Regions from separate parts of the Pseudomonas spartinae genome, predicted to be linked through region 2. Evidence: predicted binding sites of a transcription regulator. Region 2 holds the regulator's gene; the other holds the start of a gene.
The links. The regulator FliA, encoded in region 2, starts transcription of late flagellar genes. The targets are predictions, from matches to a motif close to CTAAAGTTTNNNNNNNNNNNGCCGNTAA.

Region 1: ACN8M7_RS21320 (methyl-accepting chemotaxis protein) is a predicted target of FliA. The motif match lies at 1,584-1,611, and genes of this name have one in related genera.

The regions. Positions count from the first base shown of each region.
Region 1 covers NZ_CBDAMB010000011.1:121,815-126,001, reverse strand. The annotation lists gene ACN8M7_RS21325 (Na+/H+ antiporter family protein) at 220-1,539, shown strand; gene ACN8M7_RS21320 (methyl-accepting chemotaxis protein) at 1,655-3,337, shown strand; gene ACN8M7_RS21315 (LysR substrate-binding domain-containing protein) at 3,339-4,187, opposite strand, start outside.
Region 2 covers NZ_CBDAMB010000005.1:293,793-297,979, forward strand. The annotation lists gene flhF (flagellar biosynthesis GTPase FlhF) at 1-1,301, shown strand, start outside; gene fleN (flagellar synthesis regulator FleN) at 1,393-2,223, shown strand; gene fliA (RNA polymerase sigma factor FliA) at 2,220-2,966, shown strand; gene ACN8M7_RS14050 (chemotaxis response regulator CheY) at 3,066-3,440, shown strand; gene ACN8M7_RS14055 (protein phosphatase CheZ) at 3,460-4,187, shown strand, end outside.

The DNA.
Region 1 (4,187 bases), on a different contig from region 2:
AAGACGACTGAACAGCATGGTGCGTTCCTTTCTGCATGGACTAGTACGGTTATCGGTACAGGGCCCGCGTTCTTGATCGATGTGGGGCTTGGTCGGAATTATGCACGTATTGATTGATATTATGAACGTATGCTCGTTTTGACAGGCTAGGCCGCGTGCGGCAGAGTACGCGGCTTTTTGCGCCGGTCTTGCCGGCACGCACTGCAGGTGGAATGTTCTATGAATGCTGTAATCGCCGCGGTCGGCGTCATGCTGATCCTCAGTCTCTGCCGCGTGCATGTGGTCGTGGCGCTGATCGTCGGAGCGCTGGTCGGTGGTCTGCTCGGCGGCCTGGGCATCGAGGGCACCCTGCAGGCGTTCAATCAGGGGCTCGGTGGCGGGGCGACGGTGGCGTTGTCCTATGCGCTGCTCGGCGCGTTCGCGGTCGCCATCGCCAGGTCAGGCCTGGCTCATGCCCTGGCGGACAAGGCACTGGCGCTGGTTGGCAAGCAGCAGGACGGTGCCGGAGGGGCGCTGAAGTGGCTGCTGATCGGCTTGCTGCTGGCGGTGGCGATCTCCTCGCAGAACCTGCTGCCCATCCATATCGCGTTCATCCCGCTGCTGGTGCCGCCGCTGCTCTATGTGCTGAGCAAGTTGCAACTGGACCGCCGGCTGATCGCCTGCGTGCTGACCTTCGGTCTGATTACGCCGTATATGTTCCTGCCGGTTGGCTTTGGCGGCATTTTCCTCAACGAGATCCTGCTGGCCAACGTTGCCAAGTCCGGTGTTGATGTCACCAGCATCAGCATCACCCACGCCATGGCCATTCCGGCGCTGGGCATGTTTTTCGGACTGCTCGTCGCGGTGCTGTTCAGCTACCGCGGCAAGCGGGTCTATGACCTGGAGAAGGTCGCGCAGAGCGAGCGCGTGGACGTGCAGTACAACCCGCTGAGCCTGCTGGTCGCCGGGCTGGCCATCGCCGCGGCGTTCATCGTGCAGCTGTGGCTGGACTCGATGATCATCGGTGCGCTGGTCGGTTTCGTCATCTTTTCGGTTTCCGGCGTGGTGCGCTGGAAAGAGGCGGACGGCCTGTTCACCGAAGGCATGAAGATGATGGCCATGATCGGCTTCATCATGATCGCCGCTGCCGGTTTCGCCGAGGTGATGAAAACCACCGGTGAGGTAAGGGCACTGGTGGACAGTGCGGCAGAATTGATCGGCCATAACAAGGCGGTCGGCGCACTGCTGATGCTGCTGGTCGGGCTGCTGGTGACCATGGGCATCGGCTCCTCCTTCTCGACGGTGCCGATCATTGCCGCGATCTTCGTGCCGCTGGGCGTGCAACTGGGTTTCAGCCCACTGGCAATCGTCTGCATCGTCGGGACTGCCGGCGCCCTGGGCGATGCCGGATCGCCAGCGTCGGATTCCACACTCGGGCCAACCTCAGGTCTGAACGCCGATGGCCAGCACAACCATATCTGGGACAGCGTGGTGCCCACTTTCCTGCACTACAACCTGCCACTGCTGGTGTTCGGTTGGGCCGGCGCTATGCTGTTGTAGAGAGGCAGGTCTGCGCCGAGTTAAGTTCCTGACGCGATGGGTCGCTTAATTTCTCTGCGGGGCTGCCGATATATCGGTAGCCCCGTTTTTGCTTTCGCACATAAGGACAATAAAAATGCGCCTGACACTGAAAGCCAAGGTCATACTACTTGCGCTGGTTCCCGTCCTCCTCTTCGCCCTGGTGCTCAGCGGCACGGCGGCGCGGGTGCTGCAAAGCATGGCAGCCGATGAGGTCGCCGAGACTCGCGAACGTCTGCTGCAAGAGAAACGCAGTGAGCTGGAGCACTACATCCAGATCGCTCTCGGCTCCGTGAAGGGGCTCTACGATGGCGCGACGCAAGGCGATACGGCCAGTCGCGAGCAGGCCATCGCCATCCTCTCCAAGATCAAATATGGCGCCGACGGCTACTTCTTCGGCCACGATTCCAACGTGGTGCGTCTGTTCCGCGGCGACAGTCCGGTGGATGTCGGCAAGAGCCTGGCCGACCGGCGTGACCCGAACGGTGTGTACATCAACCGTGAGCTGGTCAACGTGGCCAAGAACAACAGCTACTTCGTCAATTACTCCTCGCCGCTGCCGGGCAACGAGGCGGTGATGGTGCCCAAGCTCGCCTACAGCTACTACTTGCCCAAGTGGGACATGGCGGTTGGCACCGCGCTCAATCTGGACGGCGTGGAAGCACGCATCAGCGAAGTGCAGGCCGAGATCGATCGGCGCATCGGCACCATCCTTACCAGTATCGTGATCGTTGCAGCGGTGTTGCTGGTGCTGTTCGGGGTGATCGGCGTGTGGCTGGGCAACGCCTTCCTGCGCCCGTTGCTGCTGATCAAGGCCAACCTCGACGATATCGCCGCAGGCGAGGGCGACCTGACCCGTCGTCTGCCCGTGACCAGCAACGATGAACTGGGGCAGCTGGCTGGCTCCTTCAACCGTTTCGTCGAGAAGGTGCATGGTCTGGTGCGGCAGATCGTCGAAATGACCGGGCAGCTTACCGAGTTGGTGGGGCAGGTTTCCGACCAGGCGCAACGCTCCGAGAAGGCCATGGCGCAGCAGCGTCACGAGACCGACCAGGTGGCCACGGCGATCAATGAAATGTCGGCTGCCGCTCATGAAGTGGCCAAGAGCGCGCAGAGCGCTGCCGAAGCCGCGCAACAGACCGACCGCGAAGGGCAGGCGGCCAAGAGCGTGGTCGACGGCAGCATCCAGCGTATTCACTCGCTGGTGGACGATATCCGCAGCAGTGGTGCATCGCTCGACAGCCTGCAGCAGGACGTGCAGTCCATCGTCAGCGTGCTCGACGTGATCCGCTCCATCGCCGAGCAGACCAACCTGCTGGCGCTGAACGCCGCCATCGAGGCCGCGCGGGCCGGTGAGGCCGGACGCGGTTTCGCCGTGGTCGCCGATGAGGTACGTGCCCTGGCCAGCCGCACTCAACAGAGCACGCAGGAAATCCAGGGCATGATCGACCGCCTGCAGCAAGGTACGCAGCAGTCGGTGACCTCGATGCGTCGCTCCAGCGATGCCGGCGAAGTCACCAGCGAGCAGGCCAACAAGGCCGGCGAATCGCTCGACGCCATTGCCCAGTTGATCGCTACCATCAACGCCATGAACGCGCAGATCGCCAGCGCCGCCGAGGAGCAGACGGCGGTGGCCGAGGAGATCAACCGCAGCGTGCACCAGATCGCGGGGGCTGTGGACAGCGTGGCCGATGAAACCGAACGTGGGGCGCAGACGGCACGCAGCCTGGCTGGCCTGGGCGATCGCCTCGGCGAGTTGGTGCGTCAGTTCCGCATCTGAGTCAGGGCGGGAAGCTCCTGCGGCTGAAGGCATCGCTGAGCAGGTCGATCCAGGCGCGGACTGCCGGCGACATGCCGCGCCTGTGGGTATAGGCCAGCTGGATGTGGCCTTGCGGTACCGTCCACTGCGGCAGCAGGGCGATCAGGCGACCATCGGCCAGTTCCTCGTGGCAATGCGTGGTCGGTAGCAGGGTGATGCCCACGCCGGCCAGCGCCGCGGCCTTGCGCATGGGGAAGTCATCGACCGCCAGGCGCGCTTCCAGGGCAATCTCGCGAAGCTCCTGAGACCTGTCGTGACAGAAGCGCAGATGGATGCGCCGGTCCGCGCCGATGGCGCCCAGGGCCGGCAGTTGCTGCAGGTCTTCCGGTTGCTCCAGGCGCAGCCCGGTGACCAGGTCCGGGCGCGCCACGATATGCGCCCGAGCGGGCAGCAGGCGGCGTGTAATCAGCCCAGGCTCTTCATCATCGACGTTGCGTACACGCAGGGCGACGTCCACCGCTTCGTTGAGCAGGTCTATACGGCGGGTGGTCTGCACCACCTCCAACTGCACCCTGGGGTAGAGAGTCAGAAACTCATTGATCAGCTCGGGCAGCAGGGCCACGCCAGGCGGCGTGGAGAAACGCACCCGGCCGCGCGGCTCGCTGGTCAGCTTGGCCACGGTTTCCTCGGCCTGTTCGGCTTCCAGCAACATGGTCTGGCAATGATGCAGATAGCGTTCGCCGATATCGGTCAGTGCCAGCTTGCGCGTCGAGCGTTGCAGCAAGCGCGCGCCCAGGCGCTGCTCCAGCTCGGCGATGCGCCGCGACAGGCGCGACTTGGGAATGCCCAGCAGGCGCCCGGCTGCAGCGAA
Region 2 (4,187 bases):
AACGCTTCTTCGCCGCCGATATGCGGACCGCCATGAAACTGGTGCGTGACGAGTTGGGTGCCGACGCCTCGATCATCGGCAATCGCCGTGTCGCCGGTGGCGTCGAGTTGACTGCTGCGCTGGACTACCAGGCGCCGGCGCCGGTGCGTGCGAATCCCGCGCTGGAGGCCGAGTTGCGCAAGACCCAGGCGCGTATTGCCAACGCCCAGGCCGAGCTGACCACGCGTGCCGAACAGGATGGCGGCAAGGATCGTCAACTGTTCGCCAACGAATCGCTGCTGGCACCCGAGCTGCTGGCAACGCCGGTCAAACCGCAGCGCCCGGTCGAAGCCGCAGCGCCTGCCACGCCCGCAGTCGATCCACGGGCGCTGGATGCCATGCGTTTCGAACTGCACGGCCTGCGCGAGCTGATTGAGGTGCAACTGGGCTCCATCGCCTGGGGGCAACTGCAAACTCGTCGTCCGCAACAGGCCAATCTGTGGCGTCGTCTGCAACGCATGGGCTTGTCCGCCGAACTGTCGCAGGCGCTGCTGAGCAAGGTGGCTGGCGTTGCCGAGCCGCGTCAGGCCTGGCGCATGCTGCTGGCGCATCTGGCGCATGCGATCAAGACGCCCAAGGTCGAGCCACTGGAGGAGGGCGGTGTCATCGCTCTGGTCGGCCCGGCTGGCATGGGCAAAACCACCACGCTGGCCAAGCTGGCTGCACGCTACGTGCTTAAGTACGGCTCGCAACAGGTCGCTCTGGTCAGTATGGACAGCTTCCGCATCGGTGCGCAGGAGCAACTCAAGACCCTCGGGCGTATCCTCGGTGTATCGGTGACCCAGGTCGATCCGGGGCAGTCTCTGCTGCAATCCCTGGCGCCGCTAGCCAAGAAACGCGTGGTGCTGGTCGATACCGCCGGCTTGCCGGGCAACGATCCCGCCTTGCGCCTGCAACTGGAAAGTCTGGCTTCGGCGCGCATCAAGGCAAAAAATTATCTGGTACTGGCTGCAACAAGTCAGAGCCAAGTGCTCAAGGCGGCCTACCATAGTTACAAGCGTTGTGGCCTTTCAGGCTGCATACTGACGAAACTGGACGAGGCCGCGAGCCTGGGCGAGGTTTTAGGCCTGGCTATAGGCCAGCAACTGCCGGTAGCCTATGTGACAGACGGACCGCGGATTCCGGACAATCTGCAGGTGCCGCGCAGCCATCAGCTGGTGAGCCGGGCAGTAGGTTTGCAGGCCGCCGAGGAGCCAAGTGAAGATGCCATGGCGCAGATGTTCGCCGGCCTCTATCACAACCCGACGCAGCGAGCCGGCTGAAGCGGCGATAATGTTGCACCCTCTCGCGCAGGTTGTGTGGGAGTGAACGGCCTGACGGCCAAGTCGAAGTTAGACAAGGTGTAAAGAGAACATGGGTATGCATCCCGTACAGGTGATTGCGGTGACTGGCGGCAAGGGTGGCGTCGGTAAGACCAACGTGTCGGTCAATCTGTCCATGGCCCTGGCCGATCTCGGTCGCCGGGTAATGCTGATGGACGCCGACCTTGGTCTGGCCAACGTCGACGTTCTGTTGGGGTTGACGCCCAAGCGCACGCTGGCCGATGTGATCGCCGGCGAGTGCGATCTGCGTGACGTGCTGTTGCAAGGGCCGGGCGGTGTCCGCATCGTGCCGGCAGCCTCCGGCACGCAGAGTATGGTCAGCCTGACGCCAATGCAGCACGCCGGCTTGATCCAGGCGTTCAGCGATATCAGCGAGAATCTCGACGTGCTGGTGATCGATACCGCGGCAGGTATCGGCGACGCGGTAGTGAGCTTCGTTCGCGCCGCGCAGGAAATCCTCGTGGTGGTGTGCGACGAGCCCACTTCAATCACCGACGCCTACGCGCTGATCAAGCTGCTCAACCGTGATCACGGCATCAGTCGCTTTCGCGTGTTGGCCAACATGGCCCACAGTCCGCAGGAAGGTCGCAATCTCTTTGCTAAGCTGACCAAGGTGACGGATCGCTTCCTCGATGTTGCTCTGCAGTATGTCGGTGCCGTGCCCTATGACGAGTGCGTGCGCAAAGCCGTACAGAAGCAGCGTGCTGTGTATGAAGCCTTCCCTCGCTCCAAGTGCGCTCTGGCGTTCAAGGCGATAGCTCAGAAGGTTGACACCTGGCCGCTGCCGGCCAATCCCCGTGGCCATCTGGAGTTTTTCGTCGAGCGTCTGGTGCAGCAACCGACTGCAGACTCGGCCGTATGACAGCAGCCTCTGGACTTCGTATGTACAACAAGGCTCAGGCGCAGGATTCCCAGCATCAGCTGATCGAGCGCTACGCGCCTCTGGTCAAGCGTATCGCCTACCACCTGCTGGCCCGCTTGCCGGCCAGCGTGCAGGTCGACGATCTGATTCAGGCCGGCATGATCGGCCTGCTCGAAGCCTCGCGCAAATACGACTCCAGCAAGGGTGCCAGCTTTGAAACGTTCGCCGGTATTCGCATTCGCGGCTCCATGCTCGACGAGGTGCGCAAGGGTGACTGGGCGCCTCGTTCGGTACACCGCAACAGCCGGATGGTCAGCGATGCGATTCGCGCCGTAGAGGCGAGAACCGGACGTGACGCTAAAGATCACGAGGTTGCGGCCGAACTCCAATTGAGTCTGGAGGATTACTACGGCATTCTTGGCGACACTTTGGGCAGCCGCCTGTTCAGCTTCGACGACCTGGTGCAGGACGGCGAGCACGGCGGGTTGCACGAAGACGCCGGGCACACCCACCTCGAACCTTCGCGGGACCTCGAAGACGAACGTTTCCAGACGGCTTTGGCCAATGCCATTGCCGGTTTGCCGGAGCGTGAACGCCTCGTGCTGGCGCTGTATTACGATGAAGAACTGAACTTGAAAGAAATCGGTGAAGTGCTGGGGGTTAGCGAGTCACGTGTGAGCCAGTTGCACAGCCAATGCGCAGCGCGTCTGCGTTCACGGTTGAGCGAATGGCGCGCTGGCTGAAGGCGACGTACTCGCAGGCGGAAGCGGTTTCACGATTAAAGGACGTAGTTGCAAGCGCAATACGTTTGGGACTGTACGGAGGTCGACTTGGACAAGAACATGAAAATCCTCATCGTTGACGATTTCTCGACGATGCGACGGATCATCAAGAACCTCTTGCGGGATTTGGGTTTCACCAACACCGCGGAAGCCGATGACGGCACCTCGGCGCTGCCGATGCTGCAGAGCGGCAGCTTCGACTTTCTGGTGACCGACTGGAACATGCCGGGCATGACCGGTATCGACCTGCTGCGTGCCGTGCGTGCCGATGAGCGCCTCAAGCATCTGCCAGTGCTGATGGTGACCGCTGAAGCCAAGCGCGATCAGATCATCGAGGCGGCTCAGGCCGGCGTGAATGGTTATGTGGTCAAACCCTTCACTGCCCAGGTGCTGAAGGAAAAGATCGAGAAGATCTTCGAGCGGGTCAACGGCTGATGTCAGCCGCGAGGGTGCTATGGAACACGATGATTCCACGATGGGCGATCTTGAGTCGTCCCTGAAAACCAATGCCCGTGAGCTGGTTGATAGCCTCGAAAAAGGTAACTTCGGCAACGCGGTGCAACTGATCAACGAGCTCAACAAGGTTCGTGATCGAGGTCTTTATCACGAGGTCGGCAAACTGACCCGTGAGCTGCACAACGCTATTGTCAATTTTCAGCTCGACCCGCGCATGCCGCATGCTCAGGAGCTGTCGCAGATCGCCGACGCGACCGAGCGCCTCAACTACGTCGTAACCATGACCGAGAAGGCTGCCAACCGGACCATGGATCTGGTCGAGCAGAGCGCGCCGCTGGTCAATGACCTGAGCGACGAGGCGCAGAGCCTGGGCGTCGAATGGGGTCGCTTCATGCGCCGTGAAATCGGTGCCGATGGTTTCCGTGAACTGGCCAAGCGCGTCGAGCTGTTTCTCGCCCGTAGCGAACGAGATGGCGCCAAGCTGTCCGGCCACCTCAACGACATTCTGCTGGCGCAGGATTACCAGGACCTTACCGGTCAGGTGATCAAGCGTGTCACCCAACTGGTGACCGAAGTGGAAAGCAACCTGCTCAAGCTGATGCTCATGGCCAGCCAGGTCGACCGTTTTGCCGGTATTCAGCACGATCACGAAGAGCTGCGCACCGAACAGGAAAAATTAAAAGAGCCATCGCGGGGTGAAGGTCCACAGATTCATGCCGATAAGCG